DNA from 2 places in the Lysinibacillus sp. UBA5994 genome. Region 2 is predicted to be linked to the other one. Evidence: riboswitches for the same ligand, from Rfam matches in the RefSeq annotation. Region 2 holds a riboswitch; the other holds the start of a gene.
The links. Region 2 has a riboswitch for cyclic di-GMP ahead of B3D98_RS12190 (methyl-accepting chemotaxis protein). Riboswitches for the same ligand answer to the same signal wherever they lie in the genome.

Region 1 (15,644 bases), on a different contig from region 2:
GTTAAACTTCGGTGGCGGTCACCATATTACACGTGATGATTATGATGTAGAAAAACTTGTGAACATCATTAATTATATTCAAGAAAAGTATAACCTGCTTGTTTATCTTGAGCCAGGTGAAGCAGTAGCCCTTAATACAGGCTATTTAGTAGCAACGGTGCTAGATATTCAAGAAAATGGAATGGATCTTGCTATTTTAGATACATCAGCAACATGTCACATGCCTGATGTACTTGAAATGCCTTACCGTCCAATGATTATTGGTTCTGGACAAGCAAATGAATTAGCACACACATATCGCTTAGGCGGACTAACATGTCTAGCTGGTGATGTGATTGGCGATTATTCGTTTGAACAGCCATTAAAACCAGGTGATCGTCTTGTATTCACAGATATGGCTCATTATTCAATGGTGAAAAACCATATGTTTAACGGTGTCAACTTACCATCTATCGTTTCTTATAATGATGAAGAAGGTATTAAAGTCATTCGTGAATTTAAATTCGAGGACTACAGTGGTCGACTGTCCTAATACCAATAGAAAAGCCCTTCCAGTTTAACACTGGAAGGACTTTTTTTATGGACGCATGGTCATCCAATTCTCCACATAATGAATGGCTACTCCATGAAAAGCATCGTTATTTGAAAAATGTTGCTGAACAAGTATAAGCTGTTCATTCATAAAGGCTTCTCCATTATCATAAAAAGTAATATTTTCCCCTTCCTCTGAAGCGCCTGTTTCTACACCAATTACAATTGATTTATTCACAGTGGAAGCATAAGCGATTTCATGTTCTACAATAGAGATAATATCTTTTGCAGCATCACGATAGGCCATGATCGTCACACTATCCGTATGGTCAATGACCCAATCAGCTAATAACCCTTTTCCAAATTGGTTATTATACTGAACTTCATCAAACCAAAATGGCATATCTACTTCTAAAGTAAGTTGTAACTGACTTGCTTTCTCACTTGCTTTCATTATTAGTGTTTGATAGGATTCTATCGTTTGTGCTTGATGTAAGCTCCATCCACTATTTAAATAAGGTTCTACATCAAGATGAACCCCAGAAAATTGCTCAGATTCAGTTGAATTCTCATTATATGTATGTAACCAATTAAACAATTCGTCTTGGCTTCGACTACCCTCAGCTGAAACCCAGCTTGCAGCACCATCCAATGCATAAATGCGAATACCTCTGTGAGAAGCGTTACTAATAAAATGCTTATAGTCATTGCTCGCTATGCCTTGATCGATTTGCAGATAAACTTTATTGACATCGTTATGTTCTAAAAATAATAATATTTTTTCTTGGTCATCCATGATGAGGGATGTATCCCACAGCCAAGTAGCCTTTTCCTGTATAGACATTGCATCAACCTTTCCACTTGATAAAGCTAATGAACTAATCATGATGACGATTAGTGCGGTCCATACTTTTAATTGTCTCTTCATACGAACTAACTCCATTCTACTCGCCACGGCTCCTAGAACAGAACCTGGCAACCTGACAATCTTGCACTGAAATTATAGTGTTTAGACTCATGGCTTTGCGTCCCTCCCTTTCGGTGAAGTTTGCCTTTTTCAGTTTTTTCTTAATCATTATCATACGCGGTTAGTAATTGTTTGTCTGTAGGTATAATGCATAATTGTCACATGTATGATCAGGTAAAAACGACAAAATACAGGTTAAATTTACTATTCAAACATAAAAAAACGTAGAGTACTTAAGCCTCTACGTTTTCCTTTTCATTTTCAAGCATTTTGTGTAAATAATCGATAATTTCCCTAATTCCCTCTAATGAATTAACCAGTATTTTTGGATCAACATATGTTATCATTCGATTTTCAAGATTAGCTACCGCAGTAAAATAGCGTGTTTTACTATAATTGACTAGACCCAATTGCTGAAGTACTGATTCATCGAAATCAAGAATTTCACGTGCTTCTGTAACAAGTAATCCATAATTAACAACATCTGTATTCAACACAATGATACGAGCAGTTGCTGTATTCGATGAACGATTGTACAGTATGCGTTCAAAATCAAGAACAGGTACAAGCTCACCGCGAATTCTTGTAAAGCCTAGAAGATAGTTAGGTAAATGAGGAATAGGTGTTACTTGCTCTAATTTTTCAATTGAAATCGCTTGCTCCACAGGTACAGCATACTCCTCTGTCCCACAAGCAAAAACGACTGCTTTGACACTTTCCATAGGGTCACATCCTTATTCGACTGTTAGTTTTTCGCCGATTCTTTGACGATTTCTACTAGTAAATCTGCTAATTTTTCAAGTTCTTCTACTGGTATTTTTTCATTTGTTGTATGGATATCCTCGTATCCAACAGATAAATTAACTGTAGGAATACCAAAGCCTGCGATGACGTTTGCATCTGAGCCTCCACCAGAAATGCCTAGTGTCGGTGTACGATCAATATTGCGTGCAGCAGCCATAGCTACCTGAACTACTTTATCAGATTCCGTTACACGGAAGCCTGGATACATTAGCTTCACTTCTACCTCTGCACGTGCGCCTAAAGAAGCAGCTACTTGTTCAAACGTATCTTGCATATGCTTTGTTTGCGCATCCAATTTAGCTTTGTCTATAGAGCGTGCTTCTGCAAGGATTGTCACTTCGTCACAAACAATATTCGTCGCTTGTCCACCTTCAAAACGCCCAATATTCGCTGTTGTTTCTTCATCTAAACGACCTAGTTTCATTTGAGCAATGCATTTTGATGCGACAGTTATGGCAGAAATGCCCTTTTCAGGAGCAACCCCTGCATGTGCCGTTTTTCCAATAATCTTTGTGAAAATTTTCGCTTGGAATGGTGCTGCTGTCACGATACCACCAACTTTACCATCGCTATCAACCGCAAATCCATATTTTGCTTTAATGTTAGCTGGATCTAACTCTTTAGCGCCAACAAGGCCACTTTCTTCACCAGCCGTAATAATAAATTCAATATCGCCATGTGCAATATTTTGCTCTTTCAAACGTTTGACCATCTCAAATAGAGCAGCTAGTCCTGCTTTATCATCGGCACCTAAAATCGTCGTACCATCTGATACGATATAGCCATCTTCACGTAAAGACGGTTTGATGCCTTTTCCTGGAACGACAGTATCCATATGAGAAGTGAAATAGATTGGCTCTACATCCAATGTGCCTTTTAATGTGGCAATAATATTACCTGCCCCATGTCCATTACGCGTATGTGCATCGTCTTGAATCACTGAAAATCCAAGTGCAGTTAACTTATCTACAAGAATTGGTGCTATTAGTTGTTCATGTTTTGTTTCCGAATCAATTTGTACGAGCTCAAAAAACTCTTCTACTAAACGACTTGTCATGTTGTAAAACTCCCTTAGTTTACGTGTATTTCCACGTTATAGTATATGTATCATTTTAGCACAACGTCAGAAGAGTTGAAATCATTGAACAATACTACCAAAATAAAAAGTCTGAGAAAAATCTCAGACTTTCCCTAGTCATTGAAAATAAGCTCTTTTTCTTTTTCTAATGATTGTAGGTAGTTGACAGCTTTATTATGTTTATCCTGTAAGCGCCAAATCGTATTATGTACATCATCTTGAACACGCGAGACCTGTTCCCTTGCTGTAGAGATTTTAGAATGAACAGACCATGCTGAAAAAATATCATCAAAAAAGTAATCAGCAAACTTAACAAACCCATCTGTTTCAATATGCAGCGATTTCGTAGACATTTCATGAACATCTAATAATTCATTATGAAACCGTTGTAACGCAATTTGAGCACTATGTAAATAGTTTTCAGACTGATCGAGTTCATCATGCTTTAAGTGCGTAGCAATCAGCCCACCGCCAAAAAATGTATCCCATGTGGAATATCCATTGGCCGAATGTAATGAAGCTGCTGCTTGCCCTAGCCTTGTAAGAGCTACTTCTCCCGCTTCCTCCGCCTCTTTAATTTCTCTAATGAGCTGCTTTGTTAGCATTTCCTCATGTGCTAAATGCTCTAGCCTTTCTGCTTGGGCAGCATCATGAATCTGTAAATACTTCTTCTTTTTAAGGTAGACCTGTTGAAGTGATTGCTGTAGCGCATTTTCATCAATCTGGGCAAGCTGATTCATCACTTGCACGTTGTCCTCTGCTAAATCATTTTGCATTTTCTTTGCTTCATTCAGCTTTAATTCAAGTACTGCCGCCTTATCAATTTTTTCTGCCCTCAGTTCATCTTGTTGCCCTGTCCACGTACGAATCATATTCATAAACGAGAAACCATCCAATTTATCAAGTTTGGATCGAATTTGGTGGAGTGCTGCTGTATGAGTGTCTATTTCCTGTTGTGTATGTTTAATTTGCCCATCAATTAACTGATTTTGTTCGTTTAATCTAGATGCTTTTCTAAGTTGTGCATGAATCTTTTCTTGCTCTGTTTGTAATTGCTGCCATTCCATTCATCTCAACTCCTCATATCTATCAGTACGGATGACATACAAAAATGTTTCACTTTTTGGCAATGAAAAACCTAGCAACTTTTGAGCTGCTAGGCTTGTATGACTATTATAGAGGAATATTACCGTGCTTTTTCTCTGGACGTGTTTCATGTTTGTTTGACAGCATATCAAGTCCTTGAATCAGCTTGATACGTGTATCTCGTGGATCGATTACGTCGTCTACCATACCGCGAGATGCTGCAACATATGGGTTAGCAAATTTCTCTTTATATTCTTCGATTTTTGCTGCACGAGTTGCTTCTGGGTCATCTGATTTTGCAATTTCACGGGCAAAAATGATGTTAGCTGCGCCAGCAGCACCCATAACAGCAATTTCAGCATTTGGCCATGCAAATACAAGGTCAGCACCAATTGATTTAGAGTTTAAGGCAACGTAAGCGCCTCCATAAGCTTTACGTAAAATCACTGTAATTTTTGGAACAGTCGCTTCTGAGTAAGCATAAAGAATTTTCGCACCATGACGAATAATACCACCATGTTCTTGTTTAACACCTGGGAAGAAGCCAGAAACGTCTTCAAATGTGATGATTGGGATATTGTATGCATCACAAGTACGAATGAAACGAGCAGCTTTATCAGAAGAATCGATATCTAAGCCACCAGCAAGAACTTTTGGTTGGTTACAAACAAGCCCAACTGATTCGCCAGCAATACGTGCAAAACCGACAACTACGTTTTTAGCAAACTCTGCATGTACTTCCATGAACGAACCTTCATCCACTACTTGCTCAACAACTTTACGTACATCATATGGACGTGTTGTTTCGATTGGTACTGTATCTACGATTTCTGGACGATAGTCATCCCCTTCAGGTCTAGCTTGACGAGGCGCCTTTTCTTTATTGTTTTGTGGTAAGTAGCTTAATAGTTTTTTAATTTCATCAATCGCTGCCTCTTCAGAAGGAGCACGGAAATGAGCATTCCCACTGACCGCATTATTTACTTTCGAACCACCTAAATCTTCAGCAGAAATTTTCTCTCCTGTTACCGTTTCGATTACTTTAGGTCCTGTAATGAACATTTGAGATGTCTTATCCACCATTAGAATAAAGTCAGTAATAGCTGGAGAATAAACAGCTCCACCAGCACAAGGTCCCATAATCACAGAGATTTGTGGAATCACACCGGAATAAATGGCATTTCGGTAGAAGATATGACCATAGCCATCTAATGAAAGAACACCCTCTTGAATACGTGCACCGCCTGAGTCATTGATGCCGATAAATGGTGTACCATTTTTAGCAGCTAGATCCATCACTGTTGCCATTTTTTTCGCATGCATTTCTCCAAGCGCCCCACCAAACACTGTGAAATCTTGAGAGAATAAGTATACTGGACGTCCGTTAATTTTACCGAATCCAGTTACGACACCATCACCAGGTCCCTCCATTTTTTCCATGCCGAAGTCTACTGTACGATGTGTAATAAATGGGTTGATTTCGAAAAATGTACCTTCGTCTAGCAACAAGTCTATACGCTCACGAGCAGTAAGTTTCCCCTTCTCATGCTGCTTATCGATGCGATCATAGCCACCACCAAGTTCAATTACCGTTTTACGGTCATACAAGTCATTGATTTTGTCGAACATATCCATACTAATCACTTATCCCCTTTTCCACTTTTATCACATAATTCATATAACACCCCAAATGAGGATTTAGGATGCATAAACGCAACCTCTGCCCCTCCAGCACCTGGCCCTGGCTCTTCGGATAAGAGACGTACACCTTTTTCACGAAGCTCTGCCATTCGTTCACGAATTCCCGTCACACCAAACGCAACATGATGAATTCCTTCTCCACGTTTTTCAATAAAACCATGTATGGCACTTTTATCACTCATTGGTTCTAATAGCTCGATTTTCACGTTCCCTGCATCGATAAATGCCACACGAACCTGTTGAGATTCTACTTCTTCCACTTTCATCAACTTTAAGCCCAAAGTTTCTGTATAATATGTAATGCGTTCATCAAGATCGCGCACTGCAATCCCAATATGGTCTACTTTCTCCATGGTGACATCTCCTTCTGTTATGGTACATACTCTATTTTACAGACTTTTTTGTCAAAACTCTACTACTTGAGAAATTTTTCAGATTTGCTAAACTATTTATAAGAAAAGAAGGAGCGAACGAGCATATGAGTAATAAAAAATTTCAAAAAGTCGTTATTTATAGTATGATCGCAATTATGCTAATCTCATCTCTAGCATTCGGATTATCTATGATAATTTAAGGCAAAGCACGAGGCGTCCACACTACTGTGGGCGCTCTTTTTTAGCCTTTAACCCTTTAAATGACTGCTTTATTTCTAAATACCTGTCCATTTCCTCTATAAACTGATAGAGGGCTGCCTGAGCGATAAATTGCTCGTGGCTTTGTGGTAAAGGAAGCTGAGAAAAATCGCGCTTAACATGTTCGAGTTTTTCGCGATACTGACTAGCCGTATTCCCCGAATGAACATGCTCACCTAGGTCTTGTAAAAAATCTGCCACAATTTCAGCCTCTTGTACTATAACAGGTAATGTCGTCACTTTGGGTAGCACTCTTTCGATAATTTCTAGCTGCTGCTCTCGCATATCGAAATATACATAGTAATCATTTTTACGTCTTGTAAAATGGTTTTGAACATCTTTAAACGCTAATGATTTTGCCTCTTCTAGTGCTTTGATTGCATCGATAATTTCTTGGCCGTTCCACAACGTATCTCCTTGCCGTAAATAGCTGGCAATTTCTAAAAAAATCTTACTATATAGCTCCTCTATTTTGACTCTGTAGTAATTTAATTCCTTTTGAATGTCTGGCATATACATATTAATGGCAATCCCTGTTCCATAACCGATAGCCATCAACGCTAATTCATTATAAACAAGTGTTAATGAATAACCTTCAGCAGCGTAAATATGCATAATAATCACGACACTGGAGATAAATCCATCCGCAACCTTTAAAGATACAATAGTAGGAATAAAGAGTATAAGCATGCCTGCTAGTGTAAGTGGATGATAAGCAAATAACTCAAAGCTTACAAAGGCAAAAAGCATTGCTACAATACTTGCAACCAATCGTGTATAGGCTGCATAAATGGATTTCTTTTTTGTTGGCTGCACACATAATATGGTTAGAATACCAGCAGATGCATATGAGGCTAAATCAAAATACTGTGCAATGGCAATAGCGATGGCCGCACCAATTGCTGTTTTTAAAGTTCGATAGCCGATTGAAAACTTCTTCAGGCCGACTGCCTCCCATCCTTTAGTACTCTTCACTCATTCAGCTAATTATTTAGCCAATATTACAAAAATTTTAATAATAATGAAACTACCTATACATGAGGATCAGTAGGAAGCCTACATAGATAGCATGATCTATGAGGCTTTTCTACTTGATTGAAAATGATTTTTCTTATGCAAGAATAGACTTAAAGCTCGTCACAATATTCTTCAAAGTTTGCTTGTAAATTTGTCACAACTGACATTGGGTCATGCCCTTCAATTTCATAGCGTCCCACTTCTGCGACAACTTGTCCGTCTTTTAATAGAACGAATGATGGTGATGAAGGTAGATGATCTTCTCCAAAATGGTAACGCGCTGCTGCAGTTGCCTCTTTATCTTGCCCTGCAAACACTGTTACTAAATGGTCTGGACGTTTATCATAATGAACGCATTGTGCTGCTGCTGGACGAGCGATACCACCCGCACAACCACACACTGAGTTCACCATTACTAATGTTGTACCTGGACGAGCAAACGCCTCTTCTACAGCTTCTGGTGTTGTTAATTGTTCATAACCAGCTGCCTCAATTTCAGCACGTGCTGTTTTTAAAATTTCCTGCATAAATAAATCGTAATCCATATTCATATAGCGATAGCTCCTTTCAAGTTCGCGCCAATTTAGTTATATTTCAGATAGTAGATTTTTGACGCTTATCCATCTCTTATCATAGCAGTTTGCAAGCAATTTGTGCACCTACTTGCTCAACACATTTCAGTTGAAATTACTACGATTTCAATAAGACTCGTTTACTTGTCTTCCTGCTCCTCGCTAAATAAACGATCCACACCTTGTGTAACTGTCAACTGTCCACTTAAAATTTGACGTTCAAGCTGTTGTACTTGTGCTTTACGTTGCGGGTTTCCATAAAAGATATCTATTAAATGATCGGTAATCATCGATTGGAACCATTCTTTTGTTTGTTGCTGGCGTCGGGTAGCCCAATAGTGATTTGCTTCTACGATTTGCTTGAATTCCCCAATTGTTTCCCAAACCTTATCAAGTCCTCGATTTTCTAGTGAACTAACAGGCATGGCAGTTGACATCCAACCAGGTGTAGCAGGCTGTAAAAAGTGCAAAATTTGTTTGTACTCTGCAACCGTTTTTTTAGCTAGACGTACATTATCACCATCCGCCTTATGCACGACAATTGCATCTGCTAATTCCATAATGCCTTTTTTCATGCCCTGCAATTCATCCCCCGCTCCTGTTAAAACAAGAAGCAGGAAGAAGTCAACCATGCCACGGACATAGGTTTCACTTTGTCCAACACCCACTGTTTCAATTAAAATCACATCATAGCCTGCTGCCTCACAAACTAACATGGTTTCTCGTGTCTTTTTGTGAACACCCCCTAGGGTACCTGCCGATGGCGATGGACGCACAAATGCACTAGGCTTCTTAACGAGCTCTTCCATACGCGTTTTATCGCCAAGTATACTTCCTCCCGATAGAGAAGAACTTGGATCAATGGCAAGAACAGCAACTCGTTTCCCCATATCACAAAGCATAGTACCGAAAGCCTCTATGAATGAGCTTTTTCCTGCCCCAGGCACACCTGTTATGCCAATTCGGATACTATTGCCTGTATGTGGAAGAAGCTCCTGCAATAGTTCTTGTGCCTGTACTTTATGGGTAGCGTTTGAACTTTCAATGAGGGTAATGGCTTTTGATAAATGTGTGCGAGAGCCCGCACGTACTTGTTGTGCAAGCTCTCCTACATTTAGAGTGTCTGCCTTTTTCTTTCGGAACTTTTTGGGTGTACCATATTGCATCCCGTCGTGAGTCGCCTCTACTCCGTCCATGACAAATAGCGCACTTTCTTCCATTCCTTTATTTTTGTCCATTATTCAGACACTTCCTCATAGCCTAAACGTTTGTAGATTTCTTCAATAATTTTTTGTGCGGATACAGGAATCACTGTACCTGGTCCGAAAATGGCTACTGCACCAGCATTATAAAGGAAATCATAATCTTGTGCTGGTATAACACCACCCACAATAATGATAATATCTTCACGACCTAGTTTTTCAAGCTCAGCTATCAATTCAGGCACTAATGTTTTATGTCCTGCTGCTAGTGAAGACACACCAATAACATGAACATCATTTTCAACAGCCATTTGAGCAGCCTCAGCAGGCGTCATAAATAATGGAGAAATATCTACGTCAAAGCCTAAATCTGCATAACCAGTTGCGACAACCTTTGCACCACGGTCATGTCCATCTTGTCCCATTTTAGCAACTAAAATACGCGGACGACGACCTTCATTTTCAAGGAATTCTTCTGTCATTTGTTTCACTTCCGCAATTTGCTCCTCATCAGAGAAGTTTGCAGAGTAAACACCAGAGATCGAACGAATGACCGCTTTATGACGACCAGAAACTGCTTCAATCGCATCAGATATTTCACCTAAAGAAGCACGAGCGCGCGCTGCATCCACTGCTACCGCTAGCAGGTTTTCTTCTCCATCTTGAGCCGCCTTCGTTAAGCGAGCTAAATGTTTTTGAACTTCCGCTTCATCACGAGCTGCCTTCATCGCTTCTAAACGTTCAATTTGTTTTTGACGAACAATGGTATTATCGATATCTAAAATATCGATTGGCTCTTCTTTTGCTAAGCGATACTTATTCACGCCAACAATCGTTTCTGTTTTAGAATCAATTTTCGCTTGACGTTTTGCTGCAGCTTCCTCAACCTTCATTTTTGGAAGTCCCGTTTCAATCGCTTTAGCCATACCACCAAGCGCTTCAATTTCTTCGATTAACGCCCAAGCAGATTTCGTAATTTCTTCTGTTAATTTCTCTACGTAGTACGAACCACCCCAAGGATCAATGACTTTTGTCATCGCTGTTTCCTCTTGTAAAAATAACTGTGTATTACGCGCGATACGTGCTGAGAAATCTGTTGGAAGTGCAATCGCTTCATCTAATGCATTTGTATGAAGGGATTGCGTATGTCCCATCGAAGAGGCATTTGCTTCGATTAAAGTACGTGCAACATTGTTAAATGGATCTTGCTCAGTTAATGACCAGCCAGATGTTTGGGAGTGCGTACGTAATGCTAATGTCTTTGGATTTTTCGGGTTAAACGTAGACATCATTTGTGCCCAAATACGACGTGCTGCACGCATTTTAGCAACTTCCATGTAATAGTTCATACCAATTGCCCAGAAGAACGATAAGCGAGGTGCAAATGCATCAATATCAATGCCTGCTTTTAATCCTGTTCGTACATACTCCAAGCCATCTGCTAATGTATAGGCAAGCTCAATGTCATTTGTTGCGCCTGCTTCTTGAATATGGTAACCCGAAATTGAAATAGAGTTAAATTTTGGCATATACTTCGCTGTATATTCAAAAATATCTGCAATGATATTCATTGACATAGCTGGTGGGTAAATATATGTATTACGCACCATGTATTCTTTTAAAATATCATTTTGAATGGTACCAGCTAATTGATCTGGCGTTACCCCTTGTTCTTCTGCTGCTACAATATAGAATGCAAGGACGGGTAATACGGCACCATTCATTGTCATTGAGACAGACATTTGGTCTAACGGGATTTGATCGAAAAGGATTTTCATATCCTCAACTGAGTCAATCGCAACCCCAGCTTTTCCTACATCCCCTGTTACACGTGGATGATCAGAGTCATAGCCTCGGTGTGTTGCTAAATCAAACGCGACAGAAAGACCTTTTTGTCCCATGGCCAAATTTCGTTTGTAAAAGGCATTGGATTCTTCAGCAGTTGAGAAACCAGCGTATTGCCGAACCGTCCATGGACGTGCTACATACATAGTAGGGTATGGTCCACGTGTGTTGGGTGCAATCCCTGCCACATCATTTAGATGTTTAGCCTCTTTAATATCTTCTTTTGTGTAAATATCTTTAATTTCAATCCCCTCATTTGTCATGAACTTGTCTTCAGACGCTTGAGGTGCTTCAGCTGTTAAAACCTTTTCTATTTCTACTGCATTAAAATTTGGCTTGCTCATCGTTGGACCTCCTTCATGCTCGCAAACACGGACTGTAATTTTTCAATGATGTTTTGTCCTGCGAAAATAAAGCCGTTTAAGCCATTTGCTAACCATGCTTCTTCTTCGTCTTTAAATTTGCCCGCTACATCTACAAGCACATTCGCTGGTTTTTCAGCTAAAATGGCTGATACAAATGCTTTTGTATCATCATCATTGCCTGCAATCACTACATACTTAGCCTCTGTCGCCTTCAGCCAAGCTACTGCCTCTTCTACAGTTGTCACTGGCTCACTTTTTTCTGGTACAAGACCCACTGTGTTTAAGAAGCCCGCTACAAAATCTGCGCGTGGTTTAGAGCTTTTTAATGATCCTAATGCTAAAATACCTGTTTTTACATCTGCTGCTGTCATGTCTGCACGTAAGTCCTCAAATGGAGCAGCGATACGCTTAATATCAGCAAATAATGGATTTGTATCCTGTTCAAGAATATCAGCTGGATTAGCATAAATATTCGTTCCAATTAATGATTGCTTACGTGTTTGGGCAGCTTTGATGCGTTTTTGATAGGATGCTTCCACTTCTTCTGCAAGCTTGCCAGAGGCTGTATATTCATCGATACCGCCAGCTGCCTGGATGTCTAAAAATAGTGCCCATGCTTCTTTCACAAAATCTGCTGTTAACGACTCGATAAAGTAAGAGCCCCCTGCTGGATCTTTTACTTTTAAGACATTTGTTTCTTCTCTTAAAATTAATGATACATTACGAGCGATACGAATGGATTGATCCGTAGGTTTTGTTAACACGTCATGTGGATGAACCGTAAAGAGATCAGCACCACCGATTAAACCAGAAAGCGCTTCATTTGAAGAGCGTAATAAATTTACATACACATCTAATTTAGAAAAGCTTCTTAATGATGTTTCAGCAACAGTAGGGATTTTGATATGATCTGTTACGCCATAAGCGGATGAGAACGCTTTCCAAAGTACTTTAAAAGCACGTAGCTTTGCAATCTCCGTAAAGAATTGTGTATCAATGGCAAATGATACAAAGAATTTCTTCGAGAACGCTTCAAAGCTTTCTTCTTGTTCTGCAAATTTGGCTGCTAATGCAAGTGCATAGGCTAATTCTTGTATAGCGTTAGCACCTTCATTATGATAAACCGTTGTGTCTGCACTGACTGAGCGCACGTTCGGAAATGCAGTCAAAGTGATAGGGTCTTTTGAAATAATGTAACCTTTAATGGCTTCTTGTTGATCTACTGGAATGTTGTCGAATACTGCTAATAATGGGTCTTTTGAATTTTCAATAGTAATTTTAAACGAATATTCTGAGAAATATGATGCTAATTTGACCAATACTTCTTCTGTCCAAGCAAAGCTCACTCGGCTATCAATCGTAATAACTTCATTGCCTCGAGCTAGACTATCCTCAAGCTGTGCAAAAAAAGCTTCGCTTGAATCAGCGTGAATTTGTTGTGCCACCTGAAATACTTGATCATTTTGTAGGGAACGGATTGTGGCAACTTGTAAATCAAGCTCTTCTCCAAGCTTAGCTACTAAACTTTCTTGCGTGTAAAGCGGCTGTAGTGTAACACCTTCATTTGTTTTTGTGAATAGTGACTCAAATGGTTTCCCTTTTAAAGCTTTGATTGCTGCATCTTGCCAGTCTGAATAGGCTGGTATTTCAAATTCAATATTTTTCATGTTGTTTGACATGCGGACGCTTAATCAGCTTCCCCCCTTAGTAGTTTCTATTTGTTATTCTACATGACAAATTGCGACTCGAAAAGCATAAAAAAAATCGGAAACCCTTATACAGCAGGTTTCCGACAAGTCATCAGTAGACTGACGTTGAAGATTTATTTGTATTTTCGAGTATTTCTTTTACTCTATTTAGGAATTTACCACAGACAAGTCCATCAAGCACACGATGATCTAATGATAAACATAAATTCACAATATCACGTGCAGCAAACATTCCACCTGGTAAAACAACAGGTTTTTTTACAATACTTTCCACTTGTAGAATCGCTGCTTGTGGGTAATTGATGATGCCCATTGATTGAACAGAGCCAAATGCACCTGTATTATTCACTGTAAATGTACCACCAGTAATGTCATCCATTGCTAATTTTCCTGTACGAACTTTGATAGCCAGTTCATTGATTTCTTTCGCAATTCCTTTAATGGATTTTTCATCTGCGTGTTTTATAACAGGTACAAATAAGGCATCATCCGTTGCTACTGCAATCGAAATATTGATGTCATGTTTTTGAATGATTTTATCTTCCGCCCACATCGAATTCAGCATTGGGAATTCCTTTAAAGCTTGAGCAACCGCTTTTACAAAGAAGGCGAAATATGTAAGATTAAAGCCTTCTTTTTGCTTAAATTCATTCTTTAAGCTATCACGATAAGTCACTAAATCTGTTACATCCACTTCCATCATCATCCAAGCATGCGGCGCTTCATGTACACTTTTCACCATATTATTCGCAATGGCACGACGGATCTTCGTCACTGGAATTTCGATATCTCCTGGATGAATAGGTTGTACAGGTGCAGCTGCTTTTTCCACTTGTTGCTGTGGTGCAGAAGCTGCTGTAGGTGCTGATGTCGTTTGAACGGTTGGAGCTGCTTGTGCTACATCATTTGCCGTTGGGATATTACCTGTTTCAATGAGCTTTAACAGGTCTTTTCGTGTAATACGACCACCCTCGCCAGTACCTGTTACAAGGTCTAAAGCTATATCATGCTCCTGTGCAAGTCGAAGAACAGCTGGTGAATAACGTACTTTACCCGTACGTGCCTCTTTTGGTGCAGATACTGGAGCTGCTACCTGCTGTGGTGCCTCCTGTTTCTTTTGAACACCTGCATTTAAAATAGCCGTACTTACCGCTGATTTTTTTTCAGGTGGTGGTGCTGGTAATTCACCTTCTCCCGCTATTTCAATCGAGCAAACGACTGCTCCAACTGGTAATGTCTGACCTTCTTGCGCAAGTAGCTCCGTGATAACCCCTTCAAATGATGACGGGATTTCAGCATTTACTTTATCAGTAACAACCTCTGCTAATGGATCATACTTTTTAACTGTATCTCCAGGCTTTACAAGCCATTTTTCAATTGTACCTTCTGTTACACTTTCGCCGAGCTGTGGCATTGTAATATTTTGAACCGACATCTTTTATTCCTCCCATCAATTAAGCCTAGGCGTCATTGTACCTGATGCAGCGCTAAAAACATTAAACGTAGATAGGCATTTAGACAGATTTTGACTTTCATATGTGCAAAGTCAAAATCTGTTGTTCCGTCTGAGGCTTTTATTTTTTCGTTCAGCCTTGTTGTAATCTATTAGAACGCAGCAAGTTCTCGCATAGCACGTTCCACTTTATCAGGATTAATCATAAAATATTTCTCCATCGTTGGTGCATATGGCATGGCTGGCACATCAGGTCCCGCTAGACGTTGAATTGGTGCATCAAGCTCAAATAAACAATGTTCTGCAATAATTGCAGCAACCTCACTCATGATACTACCTTCTTTATTATCCTCTGTGACAAGCAATACTTTACCTGTCTTACTTGCAGCCTCAATAATCGCTTCTTTATCCAGAGGGTAAACTGTACGCAAGTCAAGGATATGAGCGGAAATACCATCCGCAGCTAGGCGTTCTGCCGCTTGTAAAGCAAAGTGGACTGCTAAACCATAGGTAATGACTGTCACGTCATCTCCTTCACGTTTTACATCTGCTTTACCAATTGGCAATGTGTAATCATCTAGTGGTACTTCCCCTTTAATTAAACGATAGGCACGTTTATGTTCGAAAAATAATACTGGATCTTCATCACGAATAGCAGCTTTCAATAAGCCTTTTGCATCAT
Region 2 (15,644 bases):
TGCCACTTTCCGCTTTTTTAATTGCTTATATAATGAACTTGCCAGCAGAATTAGCTGCAGGGCTAGTCCTTCTTGGATCTGTACCTGGTGGAACTGCTTCAAACGTCATGGTGTATTTAGCTAAAGGAAATGTACCTTTGTCCATCACAATGACATCCTTTTCGACATTATTAGCTCCAATTGCCACACCAATCATCCTATTATTACTTGCAGGTAAATGGATGCCAGTTGATCCAATAGCAATGTTTACTTCAATTATTCAAGTAATTATTATCCCTATTATCCTAGGGATTATTATCAGAAGAGTTGTTCCTCAAATCGTAGAAAAAAGTATTAATGTGATTCCTCTTATTTCAGTAGTTGCTATTATGATTATTGTATCTGCTGTTGTTGCTGGTAATGTCGATACCATCGCTTCGGCAGGCTCCATTATTTTTGCAGCTGTAGTGCTTCATAACGCATTCGGATTGTTATTTGGTTATATAACAGCCCGTGTATTAGGCCTTGATGAAAGCAATCGAAGAGCTATTTCAATTGAAGTTGGAATGCAGAACTCTGGTCTGGGTGTAGCGTTAGCCACTGCCCACTTCGGTCCCTTAGCGGCCCTACCTAGTGTACTTGGGGCTGTTTGGCATAATATTTCTGGTCCGATTCTCGCTACCTATTGGTCGAAAAAACCAGAGAAACCAGAGGTACAGTATAATAAACAGATGCAAGAAGATAACGGCAGAACTCAAATATAGAAAGTAAATATTTGAGTTCCACCCGATAGTATTGCAGTCATATTATCTATTTTGTTTAAATCCACCTCACAAATGGATCCATTCGAAAAAATATAGAAATGAAAATTAGGTATAATAAAAGTAGATGAGGTAGAAATAATCTATACCATCTACTTTTTTGTTTGTTAAAATACCATTTAGGACTGATTTTCGTTAAAATAAACATTGTTGATTTTTACATTAGCTCTTGATAAATAATGCTTCTACCTCTATTAGGTAATGAGGTAAATATATCAATATGTCCATAGTGAGAGGATTTGGAATTAACATGATAGATAATTTTTGGCGCGATTTACCACGGCCTTTTTTCGTGCTTGCACCGATGGAAGATGTAACGGATGTTGTTTTTCGTCACGTTGTAAGTGAAGCAGGTCGACCAGATGTGTTTTTTACTGAGTTTACAAATTCGGATAGCTACTGTCATCCAGAGGGAAAGAAAAGTGTGCACGGTCGTTTGCTCTTTACAGAAGATGAGCAGCCAATGGTGGCACATATTTGGGGAGATAATCCCGAATATTTCCGTGAAATGAGTATTGGGATGGCAGAGCTAGGTTTTAAAGGCATTGATATTAACATGGGCTGCCCTGTACCGAATGTAGCATCAAGAGGGAAGGGGAGTGGCCTTATTCTCCGACCAGATGTGGCCGCAGAATTAATTCAAGCAGCAAAAGCGGGCGGACTGCCTGTTAGCGTGAAAACACGGCTTGGCTACAAGGATGTAAATGAGTGGGAGGATTGGCTAACGCATATATTAAAGCAGGATATTGCGAACCTTTCGATTCATCTACGAACAAGAAAGGAAATGAGCCTAGTAGATGCGCATTGGGAGCTTATTCCGGAAATCAAAAAACTTCGTGACCGTATTGCACCTAATACGCTACTGACGATCAATGGAGATATTCCTGACCGTCAAACGGGACTCCAACTAGCTGAACAATACGGGATTGATGGCGTGATGATTGGACGAGGTATTTTTAAAAATCCTTTTGCTTTTGAAAAAGAGCCAAAAGAGCATAGCAGTAAAGAGTATCTTAATCTTTTAAGACTGCAGCTCGATCTTCAAGATCAATACGCGGAAGAACTACCACGTTCCATCACAGGACTTCATCGCTTCTTCAAAATTTATGTCAAAGGATTCAGAGGAGCTGGTGAATTAAGAAGTCAATTGATGAACACAAAATCAACGGATGAAGTGCGTGTATTGCTAGACAACTTTGAATCAAACGATATTGATTGACAATGAAATGATGAAACCACCAATAAAGTCAAGTAAATAACAGTAGAAATAGGAGCAAAGATTTTGGGATGAGATTTCCCTTTCTTTGCTCCTTTCAATTTGTCGCTATTGAGGTTTTGTCAGATGCTAGGGGGCTCTTGTTTTTATGTTTGTGAAAATAACAATATTGCCCCTGAATCATTTGTAGATTGGTAATCGAAAATAACATATTTTTGTAACGTAATTAAATTCTAAGAGTTATATAAGTGAAAGGGGTGAAAATAGGTGGACTTTGAGGAAATCTATCACGAATACTTTAAAGAAGTTTATTTATATATCCTATCATTAAGTCACGATGAGCGCATAGCCGAGGAAATAACACAAGAAGCATTTTTTAAGGCATTAAAAGCAATAAAAAAATTTGATGGTTCTAAGGATATTCGAGCATGGCTTTTTACAATTGCGAAAAATACATATTTCTCACACTACAAAAGAAAGAAACGACAAGTAGATTCAGGTGCAGTAGAAGAATCAAGTATGGAAGTGCAAATTGTAAAGCATTTGATGAATGAAGAAGATGCCTTCATGGTTCATCAGTTTCTTCACTCGATGAATGAGCCATATAAGGAGGTCTTTTCATTACGTACTTTTGGAGAATTACCTTTTGAAAAGATAGGACGTCTTTTTGGAAAAAGTGCAGGGTGGGCAAGGGTTACCTTTTACAGAGCGAGAAAACAAATTATCGAGTATATGGAGGCGATGAATTATGAAAGAGATTAAATGCACAATTATTCAAGATGTTTTACCTCTGTATGTTGATGAGGTAGTTAGTGAAGATACAAAAGAAATGGTAGACGAACATTTACAGCATTGTGAAAAATGTCAAAAAGAATATGAAGCCATGAAACAGGAACTTTATATCCCGGCAGAAAATAAGGCTTTTCAATTTAAAGAGATCAGTAAAAAATGGCGTAAGAAAAAAGTGATCATTTCCATTACTTCGGTTTTCATAACGGCACTTATTTTATTGGGGACCTATTTGTCTGTTTTCTATTTTGAAACGGTTATTCCTTATTCGGAAGATTTGATCAAAATCGAAAGACAAAATGATCATCAGTTGGTTTCCCGATATTATGGCAAAAGCCGTGCAGGTGTTCACGGAACGTTTCCTAAGGAATTTGAAATTGATGGAGAGAAAAAGATTGTGAGTTTTATTTATTATACAAAAACAATGACTGATTCACCTTCGAGAAACCTGATTGATGATGAAAAGAGGCTTGGACAAGAAGATACCTTTGTTCTACCTGAAAGTGGAAATAACGATGCGGTATATTATGTGGAATTTGATTCAGAAGAGATGGTTCCTGGAGGAAAGGATTCTTGGGATTCAGTTTTAGAACGTGCAGTATTAATTTGGGAGAAATAATAATCTGATGGAAATCATATTTAGTTATTCCATTATCGGGTGCTTTTCCGTAATAAGGAAAAGTGTCATTCTTTATGAATAGGACCATATTGCTAAAGAAGACTCTTTAATGAAGAAGAAGAAAATTTCCTCGAGCAGATCATTGACAATAGTTGAAAGGCTATCTTGAATACAGAGACGAAGGTGTAAATGAAACAAACCCGGGATTGGATTCCCGGGTTTGTTTTTACTTATTGGCAATTATGACCAATTTACCTGTATCCAGTTCCTTCTCGAATTGAGCAGCTTCCGATTCACTTAATCCGACAGAAGCTAACTTGTTGCGGAGTTCATCTCCACGGGAATTCACCAGGTTCTTCAGAGAAGTCAGGAACCCTTGCTCGCTAATACCAGCTTCTTCTGTCCCGAGTGCTTCGTTAATATCATCTTCACGTTCTTCATAGTGCGCAAAGATGTAAATGTTATCTCGAAGATATCCTTGCGCTTCTAATTTCTCCACTTCTTGTTTCGCCTGTACTACGTTTTCTACTGTCAATTTGACTGTCATTATTGATCCCTCCTATATATGTTCACATTCAATCTATTCCACTAAATTGAATGGATAAAACATCTTTTTAGTTTTTAATTATGTTAGAGTGGCATTAACAACTAATGGAATACTAATGAACAACTAGAAAACATTGGGAGTTGTTATTCTAAATCTTTATTCCAAAGCTACGTCCAATTCTTTATAGAGTCGGGTTTTTTTGTTTGCAATCAATAGAGGATTTAGAGAAACATCAGAGAATTGTATATAAGTACCATTATATGTAATGAAGAGCTTATAGGAGTTGTATGAAGATGATTGTGACAACTAGACCGTTAAAAATTAAATACAATAAATCAGCAAATACTTTTCAGGAGTTTATGCAAATTAATCACAACAAACATTCTCTTACGAAGGAAGTTGTTTTTCTACGATATATCGGTATACCTGATTCTGTAGATTTTTATAAAGATGAGATTCTAAAAATGGAGGAGTATTTCTCCAAGCAAAGCATTTTTTATTTACGACTGCATAAGCTTGAGGTCATTCGTAATAAGGAAGATGTAGATAGATTGTCGGAAAGTTGGAGAATGTGGCAGACTGCTGCTGAAAACCCGCAATTACTGTATAAGCTATCTTTGTGCAGTAAATTAGCGAGTGATCAACTTGAATGGACAAAAAAGCTAAGCTTTAAACAGATGATTCAACTATTTAAAGAAAATCAGCCTTATCCTAATGAAACGTTGTTAAAAAATTTTGCAGTTAAATTTTTGTATTGGATGGATTATTATTTACCACAAATTTTTTCGGAGGAAAATCCAACTTCCCCCAAAATTGTTTTTATAGGTGACATTACGCAGCATGAATTACTATTTTTATATTTCTTATCGTCACTGGGGTGCGATATTTGTTACATGAATCCCAAAGGAGATATTGCCAATTTGTACCCTATAATAGAAGCGTCATCTACCTTACATATGTGTCGACATTTCTATGAAAAAGAAATAACATTGCCTATTAAAAGTACTTCAAGACAATTGAACATTCCTGCTCAAAAAACGAATGCGACGGAGGAGTGGAGCTATGAGCAATTAGCCTCCTTAGCCACATCTGTTGTGATGATTAAGACCTTCGGGGAGGATGACAAGGTTTTATGCTATGGCTCTGGTGTCGTTCTCCACCAAGATGGATATATTTTAACAAACCTGCATGTTGTGGGTGGTGGAAAATATTATTCTGTGCTCTATGAAAATGATACCAACGAGTATATTACCCATCAATTTGTAAAATATCATGATATGCATGATTTGGCTATTTTGAAGGTAGACAGAATAAGCCATCCTTTACCTGTAAAAATGGATGGACAATTAGTTCGAGGGCAAAAAATTGTGGCGATTGGCAGTCCGTTAGGATTGTTTAACTCAGTTTCTGATGGGATTGTTTCGGGTTTTCGTGATATTCGGCAAATGTCTATGATTCAATTTACAGCCGCTATATCAAATGGCAGTTCAGGTGGTGCTTTATTGGATATGCATGGGCGATTGGTTGGTCTGATTACAGCAGGCTTCGATGATGGTCAAAACCTTAATTTGGCTGTACCTGCCAATCTAATTTATCAGTTTGCTCAAAACTTTATAGAAATACCGTGTTGAATTTCCACTATTCGACCATTGCTTTTTCTTCAGTAATCTTATAGAATGTAGAACGGTATAAATGAACGATATATAAATCCTTTAATACGGTCCAGAGAGGCTGAAAAGGGCTATGTGATATTTTTAAGCTAATATCTTTGCTTTGTCATGCCCTTTTGTCCTCTGTGACGGAAGGGCTTTTATTATTGTTTCGTACCCCTCTTTTAAAGGAAGTCCCGTGAGGCTTCAAAAGAGAATGGACAAGACAGCTATAATCCATTCACTAAAAGAGATCGACAACTAGAAAATGGAGGCTAAAAAGAATGGATTATCGTAAAAAAACCGTGGTTGCTTCAGTGGCAGGGCTAACGCTAGAAGGAATGGACATTATGTTTATTTCCTTTGCTATGACAATGATTATTGCAGAATTTAATATTGATCTTGCAACAGGTGGATTGATTTCATCCATCACGAATATTGGGATGCTACTGGGTGGTATTATTTTCGGTGTATTAGCAGATAAATATGGTCGAGTAAAAGTGTTTACGTATACGATTATTTTGTTTGCCATCGGAACGGCCTTAACAGGAGTAGCAACAAGTATTGAACAAGTTTATGTTTATAGATTTATCGCTGGTTTAGGTGCTGGCGGAGAATATGGTATTGGGATGGCGCTTGTGGCGGAGGCTTGGCCAAAGAATAAACAAGGTAGAGCATCCTCTTATGTCAGTGTAGGTGCACAATATGGAGTAATTTTAGCTGCTTTATTAAGTGCTATTATTTTACCAACTTTAGGGTGGCGTGCATTATTCTTTGTAGGATTACTACCAGTTATTTTCGCCTTTATCGTACGTAAAAATATTGATGAATCACCAGAATGGTTAGCAGCGCAGAAACAACAAAATAATAAGCAAGAGAACGGGAAATTAGCACAATTATTTGCTTCACCTCGTATCACCATGACAACACTCTCCCTAATTCTAATGGCAACTGTTCAAATTGCAGGCTATAATGGTCTAATGATTTGGCTACCTTCGATGTTACAGAAATCGCAAGGTTTATCGGTTTCAAGCTCAGCATTGTGGACAATTAGTACCGCAGTTGGCATGATCATTGGAATGCTGACGTTTGGTAGATTTATGGATCGTTTTGGTGCAAAGCGAACATTCGGGATCTTTTTAGTAGCCTCTGCATGTGCTGTATTCTTTTACTCGTTTGCAACAGGTGCAGTAGCGATATTAGTAGGCGGTGCGGTTGTAGGATTCTTCTCTAATGGAATGTTTGCAGGGTATGGTGCATTAATTAGTAGCTTTTATCCAGTACAAATTCGCAGTACAGCAACAAACACCATTTTTAACTTTGGACGAGCTATAGGTGGGTTTTCACCAATCTTTGTAGGTTTTATTTTACAAAGCTACGATATGACTGTCGTGATGATTTACTTAGCAGCACTGTATTGTATTTCCTTTATCGTTATGCTAACGCTTAAGAGCTCAGGGAAGGAATTGCAAACAGCATAATTTTATAGAGCACGAAAGAACGAATTCCAATTATGTAAATGGGATTCGTTCTTTTCTTATTAGTATTTAATTATAATAAACCTTTTGAACGTTTTTCAGCGATTTCAACAAGACGTTTTGTAATCTCTCCTCCAACGGAACCATTTGCACGAGAAGATGCTTCTGGCCCAAGCTGAACGCCAAACTCTTGTGCAATTTCATATTTCATTTGATTGACAGCCTCATGTACTCCAGGTACTAGAAGTTTATTTGAACTGCGGTTATTGTTAGCCATTGTTCTCACCTCCTTGACCTTAGAATGGTTGCGATTAAATTTTTCATACATTTAAAAAGTAGGAAATGCACACGCTATTTGCTAACAACAACAACTTGTGGAAAGCTAGCAATAATCAGCAAACTCTCTGTTATAATTAAGCCTGGCTCTTTACTATATAAGGTTAATTAAAGGAGGAAATATAATGACAAATAATGATATCTTAATTCGTTTACGCTATGCGTTCGATATAAAAAATGTAGATATGGTAGAAATTTTTAAACTTGGTGGCATGGATTATACAAAGGAAGAAGTATTAAATATGCTGATTAAGATTAATGATGAGGAAGAAGCGCCAGAGGAATACATCAAATGTAATAATAAAATGTTAGAGGCATTTTTAAATGGATTAATTACTTTTAAACGCGGGCCTCAGAAACCAAGAGAAGGACAGGCTGTTGGACCTTTACCTGTGTCAGGTAAAGAAAGCCCAAATAATATGCTGCTAAAGAAAGTAAAAATTGCTTTAGCTTTAACAACTGAGGAGATGCTTGAGATTTTATATGACGGCGGCATTAAAGTTACAAAAGGTGAATTAGGTGCTATTTTAAGAAATCCAAGTCATCGTAATTATAAAGAGTGTGGCGATTCATTCGTACGAAATTTTTTAAGGGGCCTAACATATAAATATAGAGCATAATGCACAATGGATATCAATCATAAAGTGCCATTTTTTTCTTTAAAACTCGTTGACAATTTGTGACGAAATTGTGTACAATAAAATTATCACAAAATGTTCACAAAAAAGATGAAAAATGTTCACAGACAAAGGGGTGCTTGTATGATTTATTTTGACATCTTATTAGTAGCTATTGCATGTATTACAATGCCTTTTATTGTTGCAGTTATGTTAGATATTTTTTATGCGGAACGAAAAAAAGTACGCTTTTCATTACGTCGTACTTCCGTATGGTATATCGCTATGTTTGCGTTATCCTTTATACCTTCCGTATTACTTGTCACACAAAACGTATAATTTATTCAAACACTTAGGGGTAAGTGAATTGAAAGTGGACAGCTACAACGCTAATTGAGGTTGTAGCTGTTTTATTTTGTTCAATAGATGAATCATAATTAAGTAATTTATATAATTATTAATGAAGGAACAGCTAGTATAAAATATGTATGTTTTAAGTAGAGAGCATTGACTACTTTTACCTACTGTGTTAATTTTGGTAGGGAAATATAGGCAAATTTACTGAAAAGTAAAGACGCAAAGCTACAGGTCTAAGGCAATAAATGCTATGGCGGCTGGGTTGCAAAAGAGTGCTAGTTGTATCATTCTCATTCTAGTTTTTGTTCTTTTATGCCTATTTCTTTTGAAATAGGCATTTTTTTGCAAGTAAAGTTCAAAGGAGGAAAAGGGGAAATGAAGTTGTTAAAAAACACATCATTAAAAAATAAGCTTTTACTAACAGTCTCTATCGTTGTATTACTGCTTATCGCTATTATTACGACGCAAAGTATTAGTGAATTGAATAATCGGATGAATGTGGATTTGGAGCAAGAATTAAAAAGTGTTGGTTTATTAACAGCTATGAACTTAGACAGTGATGAAGTAAAAGATTTGCTGTCCGAAAAAGGGGAAACAAACGCAAAGTTTACAAAGATCCAAAAGCAACTTGATATGATTCAGGACCAGCAAGGTATTATGAGCTGGAGTTATATTTGGGATGTCAAGGATGAGGGTGGCGTCAATCCAATTGGCTATACCTCTAATCTAAATGAAGTATATGAAGCCGGTGAAATTTTTACTGATTTAGCGGATGAACATGTAGAAACAGCAAAATTAGCTATTGAAAATAATAGTACAGAGGTAACTGATATTTTCGAGGATCCTTTTGGTTCTTGGAGAACGGTTTTTAGTCCTATTAAAGATGATAATGGCCAACTGATTGCCCTATTAGGGATTGATTACTCCGCTGATTATATCAATACGATTATTAAAACAAGTGTGATTAAGCAAATTGTCATTGCCATTATCGGCATTTTAATTTTATTAGTTTTAGTTTACATAATTATAGATCGACTATTAAAGCCACTGAAAAAAGTAGTGAACGTTGCCAATCAAGTGGCAAATGGTGAATTAATAGATGTGGATTTAGAGACATCAAAGGATGAAATTGGTAAATTATCTGAATCCATTCGTACAATGGTGGCTAATTTGCAACATATTATTTTAAACATACGCAATACATCCAATCACGTTTCTTCAGCAGCCAATCAATTAACGGTACATGCTGGTGAAACTTATAACAGCTCAACAAATATTGCACTAGACATGAATCAAATTACACAAAATGCTGAGGCCTCGATGACCATGACAGAGGAAACAGCTGCTGCTATGGAAGAAACGGCAACAGGTATTCAGCAAATTGCTGATTCTGCAAATGTAGCTGCGGAATCCTCTATTTCAGCATCACAGGCTTCTGAACGAGGCAATGAAGTTGTACAACAAGTTATTGCTCAAATGGAGTTAATTAATGATTCTGTTGAACAAATAGGGACAACCATTAATGGACTACATGTTAATACTAAAAAAATAAGTGAAATTGTTAGCTTAATTACTGCTATAGCTGATCAAACAAATCTATTAGCTTTAAATGCTGCGATCGAAGCGGCACGAGCAGGTGAACACGGTAAAGGCTTTGCCGTTGTTGCGGATGAAGTGAGACGCTTAGCTGAACAATCCTCTCAATCAGCAACAGAAATTTACAATTTAATTAGTTCTATTCAGTCTGATTCAAACGCTTCTATCACGGTTATGGAGAAAGGTAAAGAGGATGTTAAGGTAGGGATGGCATTTACCAATGAAGTAGGCGAAATCTTTAAAGAAATTCTTACTTCCTCAGAAGAAGTAGCTAGCCAAATACGTGAAATTTCAGCAGCCTCACAACAAATTTCTGCATCCTCAGAAGAAGTGGCGGCATCTGTTAATAATATTAAACAATCTGCAGAGCAGTCAGCAGAGTTCTCTTCAAATGTCTCGAATTCTACACAAGAGCAATTATCTACCATGCAGGAAGTAAAGGATGCCTCTTCATCACTGGGCAAAACAGCAGAAGAGCTGCAAGGTCTAGTGGCAAAATTCAAATTGGAGAATAATCATAATGGACATTAATTTTACAGGAAAAAATGTTTTAATTACAGGCTCTAGTAAAGGAATCGGTAAAGCAATTGCTTTAGGCTTTGCGCAACATGGAGCCAATATTTTAATTAATTATATTGGGGATGAGCAAGAGGCAGAAGCTGTACGTGCAGAAGCAGAAAAGTTGGGTGTGAAAGCTTTAATATTCCACGCAGATGTTTCTAACTCTCAAGAAGTACAAGCGATGCATCAATTTATGGACGAGCATCTCGGGAATCTTGATATTCTTGTAAATAACGCTGGATTTGCACAGGGTTCCAGCATTACAGATTTAACGGATGAGCAGTGGGATCGTATGATTAAAGTTCATTTATATGGCTGTTTCTATAATTGCCGTGAAGCAGCAAAAAGAATGAAGGAACGTAATACAGGAAAAATCATCAATATTTCATCTGATATTGGTAGCTTGGGTTGTGAAGAATTCACGCATTATTCAGCTGCAAAGGGTGCTATTAATGCTTTTACAAAGGCTTTAGCAAGAGAATTAGCACCTTCTATACTTGTCAATGCAGTTGCTCCTAGTGGAACATTTACGGACATTCTACAAGAGTTTGGCGATAACTATGTGGAGGAAGAATCCGCAAAATATCCATTAAAACGTTTAGCACAACCAGAAGAAATTGCGAAAAGTGTATTATTTTTAGCCTCTAATCATGCTGACTTCTATACAGGTCAAATTTTAACGCCAAATGGTGGGGTCGTAATGAACGGTTAATGGAAAACGAAGGAGTAAATAATGTTAAATATTATTATCTTTTGCTTATACTTATTATTTATCTATTATATTGGCTATAAAGGCTATAAGCGTGTCAACACAGCCGAGGATTTAATTGTTGCTGGCTGGAGCATGCCTTTATCCGTTGTCACGGGTAGTTTAGTCGCTGCATTATTAGCAGCTCCCTTCTTTTTTGCAGCGGTAGGCTCTGGCTATACAAGTGGTGGCTTTGAAGGTTCGGCAACAATGGGTGGTTTAGGGACTTGTATGATTCTTGGAGCACTCATTTGGACAAAGCCATTACGACGTTTAAAGGGCTGGACATTAGCAGATTACTACGGTTTACGCTATGGCAGTAAAAAGCTAGGAGCCTATACAGGGGTTGTTATGGCAATTGCTTTTGGAGTTTTTAATGCAGCGGCGTTAACAGTTGGTGGAACGTATATTATTCAGCAATTGTTGCAAATTGATTTTATACCTGCGGCGCTTCTATTTGTATCGCTAACGGCTATTTATTCAGTTATTGGTGGTTTATGGGCAGTAGCCTATACTGAAATCGTACAAGGTGCGCTTGCAGTGGCAGGTATTTTGGGTATTACCATTTTTATTTTGTTTTACTATCCAGACGTTACATTTAATCCCGAGTGGTGGAATATCAGTACATTATTTGAGAAGGCAGGAGCAGAATTCTGGACTTTGTATCTTGTACTAGCACTTGGAGATATCCCTGCAGTTGACCTTGGGCAGAGGGTAGCTGCTGCAAAAAGTCCACGGGTGGCACAACGAAGCATGATTATTGCTGGTATTATTGTCATTGCAATTAGCTGGATTCCAGGGATGCTAGGGGAAGCCTTTAAGTCTATTTATCCTGAAAGCACAAACCCAGAAACATTGATGCTTACCTTTGCACAAGGTTATTTTCCTCCTTTATTAGCAGCTATTTTCTTAACAGCCATGGCAGCCATGGGGATGTCTACAGTAGCTGCATGTTATGTAGCGACTTCAGGGATTGTGACAAAGAATATTTATTTAGATTTTATTAATCACAATCCTGATCCTAAGAAGCTATTAAGATTTTCGCGATCTATTATTCTAGCTAGTGCTTTATTAGGTTTAGTGCTAGCTGTAAGCTTCCAAAAAGTAATTGATTTAGCTTATTTAGCTTGGGATATTATATTCGTAACAATATTCTGGCCAATCGTTTTAGGACCATTTTGGAAACGTGTCAGTACACCAGCAGTTTGGGCAAGTATTTCCGTTGGCTTAGTTTATTACATTGTTACATCACTAACATTCGTACCTAGTCTGACAATCCAATCAGAAGGCTTCATAGGTCTATTAAATGAATTATGGCAGGCTCCTGTATTTTCAGGTGTTGTTATAACTGGTATCACAATTGTCGTGGTGAGCATACTCGTTCCGCCATCTGAGCATGTTCTTGAGATGCATAAAATAGAAAAAGATAAAACATTAGACGACGTAAGTAGTAAAGAAGAGCTAATTGGTCGTTAAAAGCAAAAGCACGGATTCATTGTAAAGTTCAATGAATTCGTGTTTTTTATTAGAATGAAACGATAGAATCAAGAATACTATTGCTAGTACATCATCTGAATTTTTCTAGTGATTATCTTGATAAAGGCGGGAATTGGATGAAAAATATTTTCTTCATTTTATTAGGGATTGTCTATCTTTATCTAGCAAATGCCATTGAATTAGTCATTATTAAGCAACTATTTTTTTTAATCGGGCTGGCTTTAGTCGGTCTAGGGAGTATCCGTTATTTAAAAGAGCGTTATATTGCCATACAAACTTTGACAGCCATGACGGAAGCTAGTGAGGAGGAGATAATGGCTATTCCTCATACACAATGTACAGTTTCCAATGATGCTTTAAATGCTTTACTGTTAAATGAACAGACAAACATGCTTATTTTCGCCCGAAGAGAAGCTTTAGACGAAGAACTAAAAATTATAGAGGTTCCATTTAACAGAATATATGAGGTTGCCATCATGGAAGATGAAGTATTTACGGTTAGAACAAAGAATCATCTAATGAGTGGTTCCTTACTTGCTGAAGCAGATGAAATAGAAGAAGAGGAGGTAGAAGAAGATACAATTTCACAGCTATCGCTAAAGTTAGTAGTAGATCATTTATCAGAGCCTATTCAAGAATATATGTTCATGGATAATAGTGAAGATCCAATATCAAAAGAGGAGGATGACTATAAAGAAGCTATAGAGCTTTGTGAGAAATGGTTTCAAAAGATAAGTGTTATTATTAAACGTCATGAACTGGAACGAGTGCCAATAAGTCATTGGCAATAAGAGAGAAGGCTATCTCAAAATAGAAAAATTTGAGATAGCCTTTGTTGTTTAGATGATTAAATTTTAAATTGCTGTAGCTGCGTATTTAACTCTTCGGCCATTCCAGCAAGCTGATTTGCACTTCTAGCGATTTCATCCATTGTAGCGGCGGTTTCCTCAACAGTTGCTGTTGTTTGCTCAACGCCAGCAGCGGATTCCTGTGAAATGGAGGCCATATCATCAATAGAAGCATTAATGGTTTCCGAATTTTGAGCAAGCTGATTTAAATTCGTTGTAATCGTTGAAATATTAACTATCATATCCCCAACAGCATCAGAAATTTTTTCAAATGTTTCATTAGTTTCATCGAGCTGTGTGGTTCCTCTTCTTACTTCCTCATAGCCAGTCTGAAGGGCAGATGTTACATTGCCAGTTTCACCTTGAATACGCTGGACAATTGTTGCAATATCCGTGACAGAGAACTGTACTTGCTCAGCAAGCTTTCGGACTTCATCTGCCACAACAGCAAAGCCCTTGCCATGCTCACCTGCTCGTGCTGCTTCGATTGCTGCATTTAATGCAAGTAAATTTGTTTGGTTTGAAATATCATCGATAACTGACACTAGCTTGGATATTTCGGCAGACTGTTCATTTAAATTTTCTACCTTTTTCACAGAGTCTAATACAATTTCATTTATTGTAGCCATTTGTTTGGTAGATTGCACCATTAAACTTTTCCCTGAAACCGTTAATTTTTGAACATGACTAGAATGTTCGCTTAATTCAATGCCCTCTTGTGTAGTTTCATGAATGCTACGCTTAAATGCTGTCATTGTTTCTGCCAAATCACCTGTGGTAGATGCTTGTGTTTCTGTACCAGATGCCAGCTCTTGCATCGTTACTGTAATTTGCTCAGTACCTGCTTGTACCTCATTCGATGATTGAGCAAGTTCTTCACTACTAGCTGCTACTGTTTCAGAAACCGAGTAGATAGACTGGATCGTTTGTTTTAATTTTTCGTTCATGTCATTGGCTGCTACCATTAATGTTCCAATTTCATCTCGGGCTTTTACAGGCAGAGGCTCTAGTTGCAAATTTCCATCTGCTAATTCTTTCATCCGGTCGGCTACTACTGTAACAGGTTTAGAGATGGTACTGGCTGTGATAAAGGCAATTAGAATACCAGCTATAGTTAGAATCAAGCTAAAGGCGATACCAATTGTTCGATTCTCAGAGCTAGTTGATACAACATCATTACCGACATCTGTAATGGCTTTAGCTCGTTCATCTGCCAGTTTTTCGTAACCATATCGCACTTTCGTTACGAGTTCATGTGTATCCATTAAATTTTCTAAAGCTAATTCTTTATTGCCCTTTTGGTAGATATCAAATACCTCTGTATTGACAAGGGTACTCCAATCACGAGCGATTGCTACAAGTTGATCGCGTTCATCTGATTTTTCATATTTGTCTAGAATAGCATTATTTTCCTCAGCCATTTTGCGATACTCATCAAATGATTCTTTGTATTTTTCGTCGCCTGTCAACACATAATTTAACGCTGCAGATAGACGGACACTCATAGAGAGTGCTAAATTTTTACTTGCATTTAAAACAACTAAATCTTCTTTCACTAAATCTTTTGCCTGTTTTTCCATATTTGTATTGGAATTGTAAGTGTAGGTTGTAAAGCTAACTACTAAAACTAACAAAAGAATAAATGCACTTAAAATTCGTGTTTTAAGTGTTTTAAACTTGATAATGCCTTTCATTTTCCCATCCCTTTACTATCTCATTGAGAAATTTTTTCAACACAAGTATTATTTTATAACTAATTATGTGTATTAATAAGCCTTTCGATAGAAATATTTAAAAATAGTTTTTTAGTACAATGATATAATTATTTTCCTTTTCTTAATAGTTAAATATATATAGATGTCTAACAACTAATTTATATGTTTATGTAGAATTTCCTATATAGAAAGAAAATACACCTGAAGCAAAATGCTTCAAGTGCCATAAGTAAAGGATTCTCTATTGTTTTTGATTTTTCGCCTGGCGTTC

Region 1: it holds a riboswitch for cyclic di-GMP, as region 2 does, so the genes downstream of both, B3D98_RS16790 (amidase) here and B3D98_RS12190 (methyl-accepting chemotaxis protein) in region 2, are expected to answer to the same signal.

Annotation. Positions count from the first base shown of each region.
Region 1 is NZ_DJAU01000056.1:90,685-106,328, reverse strand. It holds gene B3D98_RS16795 (carboxynorspermidine decarboxylase) at 1-532, shown strand, start outside; gene B3D98_RS16790 (amidase) at 578-1,459, opposite strand; cyclic di-GMP riboswitch class I at 1,503-1,594, opposite strand; gene B3D98_RS16785 (chemotaxis protein CheW) at 1,732-2,220, opposite strand; gene B3D98_RS16780 (M20/M25/M40 family metallo-hydrolase) at 2,244-3,359, opposite strand; gene B3D98_RS16775 (hypothetical protein) at 3,494-4,447, opposite strand; gene B3D98_RS16770 (acyl-CoA carboxylase subunit beta) at 4,554-6,101, opposite strand; gene mce (methylmalonyl-CoA epimerase) at 6,107-6,520, opposite strand; gene prli42 (stressosome-associated protein Prli42) at 6,646-6,741, shown strand; gene B3D98_RS16755 (aromatic acid exporter family protein) at 6,764-7,774, opposite strand; gene B3D98_RS16750 (BrxA/BrxB family bacilliredoxin) at 7,927-8,367, opposite strand; gene meaB (methylmalonyl Co-A mutase-associated GTPase MeaB) at 8,529-9,626, opposite strand; gene scpA (methylmalonyl-CoA mutase) at 9,626-11,779, opposite strand; gene B3D98_RS16735 (methylmalonyl-CoA mutase family protein) at 11,776-13,479, opposite strand; gene B3D98_RS16730 (dihydrolipoamide acetyltransferase family protein) at 13,601-14,944, opposite strand; gene B3D98_RS16725 (alpha-ketoacid dehydrogenase subunit beta) at 15,115-15,644, opposite strand, start outside.
Region 2 is NZ_DJAU01000035.1:63,148-78,791, reverse strand. It holds gene B3D98_RS12240 (bile acid:sodium symporter family protein) at 1-743, shown strand, start outside; gene B3D98_RS12235 (tRNA dihydrouridine synthase) at 1,051-2,019, shown strand; gene B3D98_RS12230 (RNA polymerase sigma factor) at 2,284-2,778, shown strand; gene B3D98_RS12225 (zf-HC2 domain-containing protein) at 2,765-3,424, shown strand; gene B3D98_RS12220 (general stress protein) at 3,651-3,971, opposite strand; gene B3D98_RS12215 (trypsin-like peptidase domain-containing protein) at 4,265-5,602, shown strand; gene B3D98_RS12210 (MFS transporter) at 5,905-7,101, shown strand; gene B3D98_RS12205 (alpha/beta-type small acid-soluble spore protein) at 7,172-7,375, opposite strand; gene B3D98_RS12200 (DUF1456 family protein) at 7,560-8,054, shown strand; gene B3D98_RS12195 (hypothetical protein) at 8,196-8,390, shown strand; cyclic di-GMP riboswitch class I at 8,593-8,678, shown strand; gene B3D98_RS12190 (methyl-accepting chemotaxis protein) at 8,784-10,535, shown strand; gene B3D98_RS12185 (SDR family NAD(P)-dependent oxidoreductase) at 10,525-11,277, shown strand; gene B3D98_RS12180 (sodium:solute symporter family protein) at 11,299-12,789, shown strand; gene B3D98_RS12175 (hypothetical protein) at 12,927-13,601, shown strand; gene B3D98_RS12170 (methyl-accepting chemotaxis protein) at 13,658-15,352, opposite strand; gene B3D98_RS12165 (M23 family metallopeptidase) at 15,615-15,644, opposite strand, start outside.